One region of the Streptomyces sp. NPDC033178 genome, then DNA from elsewhere that is predicted to be linked to it. Evidence: riboswitches for the same ligand, from Rfam matches in the RefSeq annotation. Region 1 holds a riboswitch; the other holds the start of a gene.
The links. Region 1 has a riboswitch for cobalamin ahead of ACZ5VQ_RS15625 (cobalamin biosynthesis protein). Riboswitches for the same ligand answer to the same signal wherever they lie in the genome.
Positions count from the first base shown of each region.

Region 1 (3,703 bases):
CCGGTTCGGCGGCCAGCGCGTCCACGTCCGTGAAGTTGGACATCAGCGGGATCGCGCAGACGGCCACCCGCAGGATGTCCTCGCCGACGGGGGAGGAGACCGCCGACTCCCGGACCGAGCCCCTCAGCGAGACCGCCATCCCGTCCTCCTCGTCGATGCCGAGACCGTGCTGGAAGGGCAGGACCCCGTACGTACGACGTCCGGTGAGGTTCTCGAGCATGTCGAGGCCGGGCTCCAGCAGGGACACGTCCCCGCGGAACTTGTTGACGAGGAACCCGGCGACGAACTCCTGGTCCTCGGGCGAGAGCAGCGCCACGGTTCCGAAGAAGGAGGCGAAGACACCCCCGCGGTCGATGTCGCCGACGACGAGCACGGGCAGCCGCGCGCCCCGCGCGATCCCCATGTTCACGATGTCCGTCCGCCGCAGATTGATCTCGGCGGGACTGCCCGCCCCCTCACAGATCACCGCGTCATACGTGCCCCGCAACTCGGCGAGGCACTCCAGCACGGTCCCGAGGAGCTGTTCCTGACGCCCGCCGTGATAGCCGCGGGCGCTCATCTCCCCGACGGGCCTGCCCATGAGGACGACCTGACTGCTCCGGTCGCTGCCCGGCTTGAGCAGTACGGGATTCATGAGCGCGGTGGGCTCCACGCGCGCGGCCTGTGCCTGCATGGCCTGCGCCCGCCCGATCTCGGCGCCCTCCCGCGTGACGAACGAATTGAGCGACATGTTCTGCGCCTTGAAGGGCGCCACCTTGACACCCTGCCGCACCAGCCACCGGCAGATCCCGGCCGTCACGACGCTCTTGCCCGCGTCGGAGGTGGTACCGGCGACGAGCAGCCCGCCACCCGTTCCCCCGCTCGTTCCCCGACTCATGACGTACGCCCCTTCGTGCGAAGGCTGTTGACGAGGAGCCGTCCGGCGACACTCACGCCGAGCGCGAGCAGGCCCACGCGCCGCGAGAGCCGCACGGCCCGCTCGATGTCCCCGACCTCCACGGCCCGCCCTTCACCGTTGAGTACGGGCCGGTGCTCGACCCTTCCCGCGTACGAGAGCGTCCCGCCCAGCCGCACGCCGAGCGCCCCGGCGAACGAGGCCTCGACGGGCCCGGCGTTGGGACTCGGGTGCTTGACGGCGTCGGCACGCCAGGCGCGTACGGCTCCGCGCGGATCGCTTCCCGTGACGGCCGCGAGGACGGCGGTGAGCCGCGCCCCGGGCCACCCCGCGACATCGTCGAGCCGCGCGGAAGCCCAGCCGTACCGCCGGTACTTGGCGGACCTGTGCCCGACCATGGCGTCGAGCGTGTTCACGGCACGGAAGCCGACGAGTCCCGGCACACCGGCCGCGGCACCCCACACGAGGGCGCCCACGACGGCGTCCGAGGTGTTCTCGGCGACGGACTCGACGACGGCCCGGGCGATCCCGTCGGCGTCCAGCGACTGCGGATCGCGCCCGCAGAGGTGGGGCAGCCGCTCCCGGGCCACCTCGATGTCCCCGGCGGCGAGCGCCCCGCCGATGGCCCGGGCCTCCCGCCCGAGCGAAGTCCCGCCGACGACGGACCAGGTGGCGGCGGCGGTCAGGGCGACGGAGGCGGCAGGAGAGGGACGCACGGAACGCCCGGCGAGCGCGGCGATCGAGGCGGCCCCGCCGACACACACGGCGGTGTGCAGAGCGCCCCACCCCCGGTGGTCCCGCCACAGCACCCGCTCCACGGCACCCGCGGCCCGTCCGAACGCGGCGACCGGATGCCCCCGGCGGGGATCGCCGAGCAGCAGGTCACCGAGGAGGCCGGCGGCGGCGCCGTACGCGAAGACGCGGTCGGCACGCATCGGTTCAGCCGACCGTCAGGTCGGGCACAACCGTCGCTGGAAAGGCAATTGGGCAGCCGCGCATGGCGATTTGTCCTCACTCAGGGTGTCCGCGCCCTGGTTCGACGAGACCGACGGCGAGAGTTCCTGGCTCCCGGGGTGTCGATTCCCCGGTAACAGTGGCGGGACCGCGCCGGATTCGCACCGGCTTCCTCTCCTGCCGCCGTACATGGCTCCGGCAGTCCACCACGCCCACGAACACCCGTCAACTTGCTGTTGACCTGCGACGGGAGAGTGTGCTGAGGCCCACACACGGACACGACTCCGCCCCGCCGACCGGGGGGTCGGCGGGGCGGAGCCGCGCGGGACGGAGGTGCCGGACGCGTCAGGCGACGATCAGATAGATCCCGTACGCCACCGCCGCCGCGCAGGCGGCGAAGCAGGCGTACGCGCCCGTGACCGCGAGGGTCGCGGTGTCGCCCTGGGCGGAGGCCGACTCGCGCTTGGAGAGGCCGACGATGCCGAGGGTGAAGAGGCCCACGAGGGCGACGGTGACGATGAGGCTGACTCCGAAGACGGAGCCGAGGGCTGCCCAGTCGATCTTCATGCTGTGGGTTCCTTACACCGTGGCCGTACGGGCGGGCTCGGTGGCGTCCGGGCCCGGGATGGTGGTTTTGAGGTCGTCGGCCGCGGCGACCGTGCCCGCCGGCGGCGGGGTGACGGCGGCGATGGCGGTGGTCACGACGCCGGCGGGCTCGCCGTTGACGTCGTTCACGTTGTCGACGGTGACGGGCTGGCGGCGGGAGAGCGTCCAGATGACCGCCGAGCCCGCGATCAGCAGCGCGCCGGTGAGGACGATGCCCCAGGTGCCCTGCTTGGTGAGGAACTCGGCGCCCGCGCCGACCAGACCGGCGGCGGGAAGCGTGAGGCCCCAGGCGACGAACATCCGGGTCGCGGTCGACCAGCGGACGACGCCCCCCTTGCGGCCGAGGCCCGAGCCCATCACGGCGCCGGAGCAGGACTGGGTGGTGGAGAGCGAGAAGCCGAGGTGCGAGGAGGCCAGGATGACCGTCGCGGCACTGGTCTGGGCGGCGAAACCCTGCGGCGGCGCGAGGTCGGTGAGGCCCTTGCCCATGGTGCGGATGATGCGCCAGCCGCCCAGGTAGGTGCCGAGCGCGATGGCGATACCGGCCGAGACGATGACCCACAGGGGAGGGTTCGACCCGGGCGCGAGCACACCGCCGGTGACCAGGGCGAGCGTGATGATGCCCATGGTCTTCTGCGCGTCGTTCGTGCCGTGGGCCAGCGAGACCAGGCCCGCGGAGGTGATCTGGCCCGCGCGGTAGCCCTTGGAGGTCGCCTGTTCACCGGCCTTGTTGCTGATGCGGTACGTCAGCCGGGTGGCGAGCATCGCGGCGAGGCCGGCCACCAGCGGCGCGGCGATCGCGGGGAGCAGGACCTTGGTGACGACGGTCGAACCGTTCACCGACGACCAGCCGGCCGACATGACCGCGGCGCCGATCAGGCCGCCGAACAGTGCGTGCGAGGAGCTGGAGGGCAGACCCAGGAGCCAGGTCAGCAGATTCCACAGAATGGCGCCGACGAGCGCCGCGAAGATCACTTCGGTGCGGATGCCCTCTTCGTTGATGATGCCGCCGGAGATCGTCTTGGCGACCTCCACGGAGAGGAACGCACCGACGAGGTTCAGCACGGCGGACATGGCCACCGCCGTCTTGGGCTTCAGGGCACCGGTCGAGATGGTCGTCGCCATCGCGTTGGCTGTGTCGTGGAAACCGTTCGTGAAATCGAACACGAGAGCGGTAACGATCACGATTCCGAGGAGGAGCGTGATGTGTTCCATTTACCCAGGCTTCTCTTGGACGTCAGTGGCACA
Region 1 is NZ_JBVIPT010000005.1:454,794-458,496, forward strand. It holds gene ACZ5VQ_RS15620 (cobyric acid synthase) at 1-877, opposite strand, end outside; gene ACZ5VQ_RS15625 (cobalamin biosynthesis protein) at 874-1,830, opposite strand; cobalamin riboswitch at 1,929-2,072, opposite strand; gene ACZ5VQ_RS15630 (hypothetical protein) at 2,195-2,416, opposite strand; gene ACZ5VQ_RS15635 (inorganic phosphate transporter) at 2,429-3,670, opposite strand.

Region 2 (3,703 bases), on a different contig from region 1:
CAGTCGGCGGTGTCGCCGTTGGTCGTCCAGATCTTCTGGCCGTCGACCGTGTAGTGGCCGGTGTCCTCGTCGCCCTCCCTGACCGCCCTGGTCTTCAGGGCGGCCAGGTCCGTGCCCGCGTCGGGCTCGCTGTAGCCGATCGCGAAGTCGAGCTCGCCGGAGAGGATCTTCGGCAGGAAGTACCCCTTCTGCTCGTCGGTACCGAACTGCATGATCGTCGGCCCGACCGTGTTGAGCGCCATCAACGGCAGCGGTACGCCGGCCTGGGCGGCCTCGTCGAAGAAGATGAACTGTTCCATCGGGGTCAGACCGCGCCCGCCGTACTCCTTCGGCCAGCCCACACCGAGCCACCCGTCGGAGCCGAGCCGACGGATGGTCTCGCGGTAGAAGCGCTTCTGCGCCGCAGGGTCGCCGTAGCGGGCGTACACGTCATCGGGGACCAACTCGGCGAAGTAGGCTCGCAGTTCGGTGCGCAACCGCTGCTGCTCCGGCGTGTATTCGAGATGCACGGCGCCTCCTGGCTCCCACTGGCCCACTCGTTCGGCCACCCGGACCTGACGGCGCACACCGTAGAACGTGTTCCAGAAATAAGGAATGCCGACGACGTACGCGCCTAGTCGTACACACCTGGACGTACGCGCCTGCCAGACGCACGCACTCATGCGAAAGGGCCCCGGGAATGCGCTCCAGGGGCCCTTCGGTGTGAACGGATCAGTGCGCGACCGGAGTTGCCCGCCCTTCGGCCGCCTTCTCGCCCTCAGCCGCGGCCGGTTTGGGAGCCAGTACGCGCTCCGCGAGCAGCCCGAAGACCAGCCCGTACGCGGTCCACAGGGTCACCTGGATGGCCAGGGTCGCCAGTCGGTACTGCCACAGCAGGGTGGCGGGGAAGCCCTCCGGCGCCTCGCTGAAGGACGGCAGGAACGCGTACGCCAGGCCGACGGCCAGGACGAAGAACCCACCCGCCGCGAGGGTGGCGTTCCAGTTGCCCAGGCGCGGTGCGAGGCGCTTGCCGAGGATCACCGCGGCGACGGCCAGCAGCACGCTGAGCACGATCATCAGGAGGAACAGCGCGGTGCGCTGGTTGAGGGTGTCGGGGTCGCCGACGGCGGGCGGGTTCGCCGGGTACTTGAGGAACGGCACCAGGTAGACCGCGACCAGACCGGCGCCCGCCAGCAGCAGCGCGCTCGCGCGCGGCCCGAAGCGGCCGATCCTGCCGAGAGCGAAGCAGTACGCGAGTGCGGCGATGCCGCCGAACGCGACCCCGTAGACGAGGACGCCGGTGGACAGTCCACCGGTGGACTGCATGGCACGGGTGACGGGTTCCTCGCCGCCGTGTTCGTGGGCATGGGCTTCCTCGAACGCGATGGCCTCGTCCACACGAGGTTCACCGAGGAAGTAGGCGACGACCAGGGCGAGCACGCCCGCGGCAAGACCCGCGAGCATGCCGCGCACCAGGAGATTTCTGACGGTGACGGAGTTCATCGAGTTGTCCTGTCGGTTCTTTGTCGCCGTCAGTGGCAGGGGAAGCCGAGCAGGTGGCGGGCGTCGTGCACCCACTCGTGCACGCCTTCGCCCGAGACCAGGGAGGTGGCGCCCTGTTCGGCGCCGACGAAGTAGAGCAGCACCAGCATCAGGATGCCGAGGAAGACCGCCCAGGGAGCGATCGCGCCGATCGGCAGCTTTGCGGGTACGTCGGGGGTGGTTGCGGTCGGCTGAGCGACGGCGGACTGCGCCATGGCAGGACCTCCTGGGGGAACTCGCGTCCCATCTCGGTGGTGCACAGGACGACGGCCACGGGTCTGACTTGCTCGACCTCCGCCTCTCCTGATGGAAGGCGGTTGTACGGGGCTTACAGTGGCGCGACCGTGCCGGATTCTCACCGGCTTCCGTCGTACCGTCGTCAATATCGACGAGAAGGTACCGCGAAGCGGAGGCGCGGCCAAGGGCGCATGGAATGCCGGGGGCGCGCCGGGGCCCTGGTCACGCCCCCAATTCCCGGTACGAACAGGGGTGTTGAGCACGTGGGGAACGCGAGGGCGGGCCGATGACCAGCCGAGTGATGTTGATCTCACCAGCGATGAGCGCGGCGTTGCGGGAGGCACGTTTCGACGACGGATGCCCCGTCGACCCGGCCGGGCTGCGGCTCGCCGAGGCGGCCGCGAACGCGCTGCCGGCCGCCGACCAGGTCCTGGTCTCGCCCGCCGTTCGCTGCCGGGAGACGGCGACGGCCCTCGGGCTCGACGCCCTCGCCGTCACCGAGCCGCCGGAACTGGCCGGCCTGGACGTGGGCCGCTGGCGCGGGGCGACCCTCGCCGAGGTGAGCGCCGCCGAACCGGAGGCCGTCGGACGCTGGCTGGCGGACCCGTCGTCCGCACCGCACGGCGGCGAGTCGGTGGCCGGGCTGTGCGAGCGCGTGGCGAAGTGGCTGGAGACGGTGGCGGATCCGAGTTCCGGGGCTTCGGGGACCGGGGCTTCCGGGTCTGGCTCAGGCTCGGCCGGAGGTTCAGGACCAGGCTCGGTCCGGATCATCGCCGTCGTCGAGCCGGAGATCGTACGGGCCGGGGTGGTGCGGGCACTCGGGGCGCCGGAGTCGGCGTTCTGGCGCGTCGACGTGCCGCCGTTGGCCGCGACGGAGTTCAGCGGGCGGGCCGGGCGCTGGAATGTACGAGTCGGGAGGGCCCTCGGAGAGTGAGGCTGCCGGGTCCCGAACGGCCCTTCGGGACCCGGCACCTCCGGGCGTGGCGCACCTCGGGACACGGCGTCGGGCCACCCCACCCCGACCGGACAACACCGGACCTCCGCGCGGTACTCACCACACGGCACTCGCCGCACAGAACCTCACCTCAGCAGGGCGAGGAACTCCGTGCAGGCGCGCGCGCAGTCGCGGCAGGCCTCGGCGCCCTTCTCGGCGCCGGGGCTCCGGTCGAAGACCTGGGCGGTCTCCAGGCAGACGGCACGGCACCACTCCACCTGGGCGCGCATCCCGGCCTCGGCCTGTGTGACCTGCTCGGCCAGGGCCCGGCAGGTCGCGTCGCAGACCTCCGCGCACAGGATGCCCTTGCGCCGCAACTCCTGTTGGTCGTCGGGGCCGTCGAGTTCGGCGAGGCTCGCGCGCAGGGCGCAGACCCGTGCGCACTCGGTACATGCCTGCGCACAGGCGAACCGGTCCTCGAGGAAACGAACGAGTTCCTGTTGCTCTGTTAGTGACACGCGGTTCGGGTAGCCGGGCATCGCCACGGCAAACCCGCCTTCGCACCGGAGCGCGGACCCAGAAGAGGCTGAGCGTGTCGAAGTTATTGACGTGGTCACGGCCGCACTCTACGTTCTGACCGGTTTACCGAACCACGTTCGGTATATCGATCCGCTCGTGGCGGGCACGCACACCCCGGCAACCAACCTGATGTGTGCGACCACTGACCCGCGACAAGCTTCGGATCGGCAGACAAGGAGGCCTCGTGCGCATCGCGGGCATGCTCACAGGGACAGCGTTGAGTGCCGTGTTGGCGACGACGGTGCTACCGACCCCGGCAGCCGCGGCGTCGACCATCGTCGTGGCCGTCAACGGGAACGACTCCGCCGCCGGCACCCTCGGCCAACCTCTGCGGACCGTCCAGACGGCCGTCGACAGGGCGAAGCCGGGCGACACCATCCTCGTACGGGGCGGCACTTACGCCTTGACCGACAACATCACGATCACCACCTC
Region 2 is NZ_JBVIPT010000014.1:86,619-90,321, reverse strand. It holds gene ACZ5VQ_RS31210 (acyl-CoA dehydrogenase family protein) at 1-509, opposite strand, end outside; gene ACZ5VQ_RS31205 (CbtA family protein) at 712-1,482, opposite strand; gene ACZ5VQ_RS31200 (CbtB domain-containing protein) at 1,512-1,736, opposite strand; cobalamin riboswitch at 1,773-1,914, opposite strand; gene ACZ5VQ_RS31195 (histidine phosphatase family protein) at 2,045-2,692, shown strand; gene ACZ5VQ_RS31190 (four-helix bundle copper-binding protein) at 2,839-3,231, opposite strand; gene ACZ5VQ_RS31185 (right-handed parallel beta-helix repeat-containing protein) at 3,471-3,703, shown strand, end outside.
Region 2: linked by a shared signal. The riboswitch ahead of ACZ5VQ_RS31200 (CbtB domain-containing protein) and the one ahead of ACZ5VQ_RS15625 (cobalamin biosynthesis protein) in region 1 are both predicted to bind cobalamin.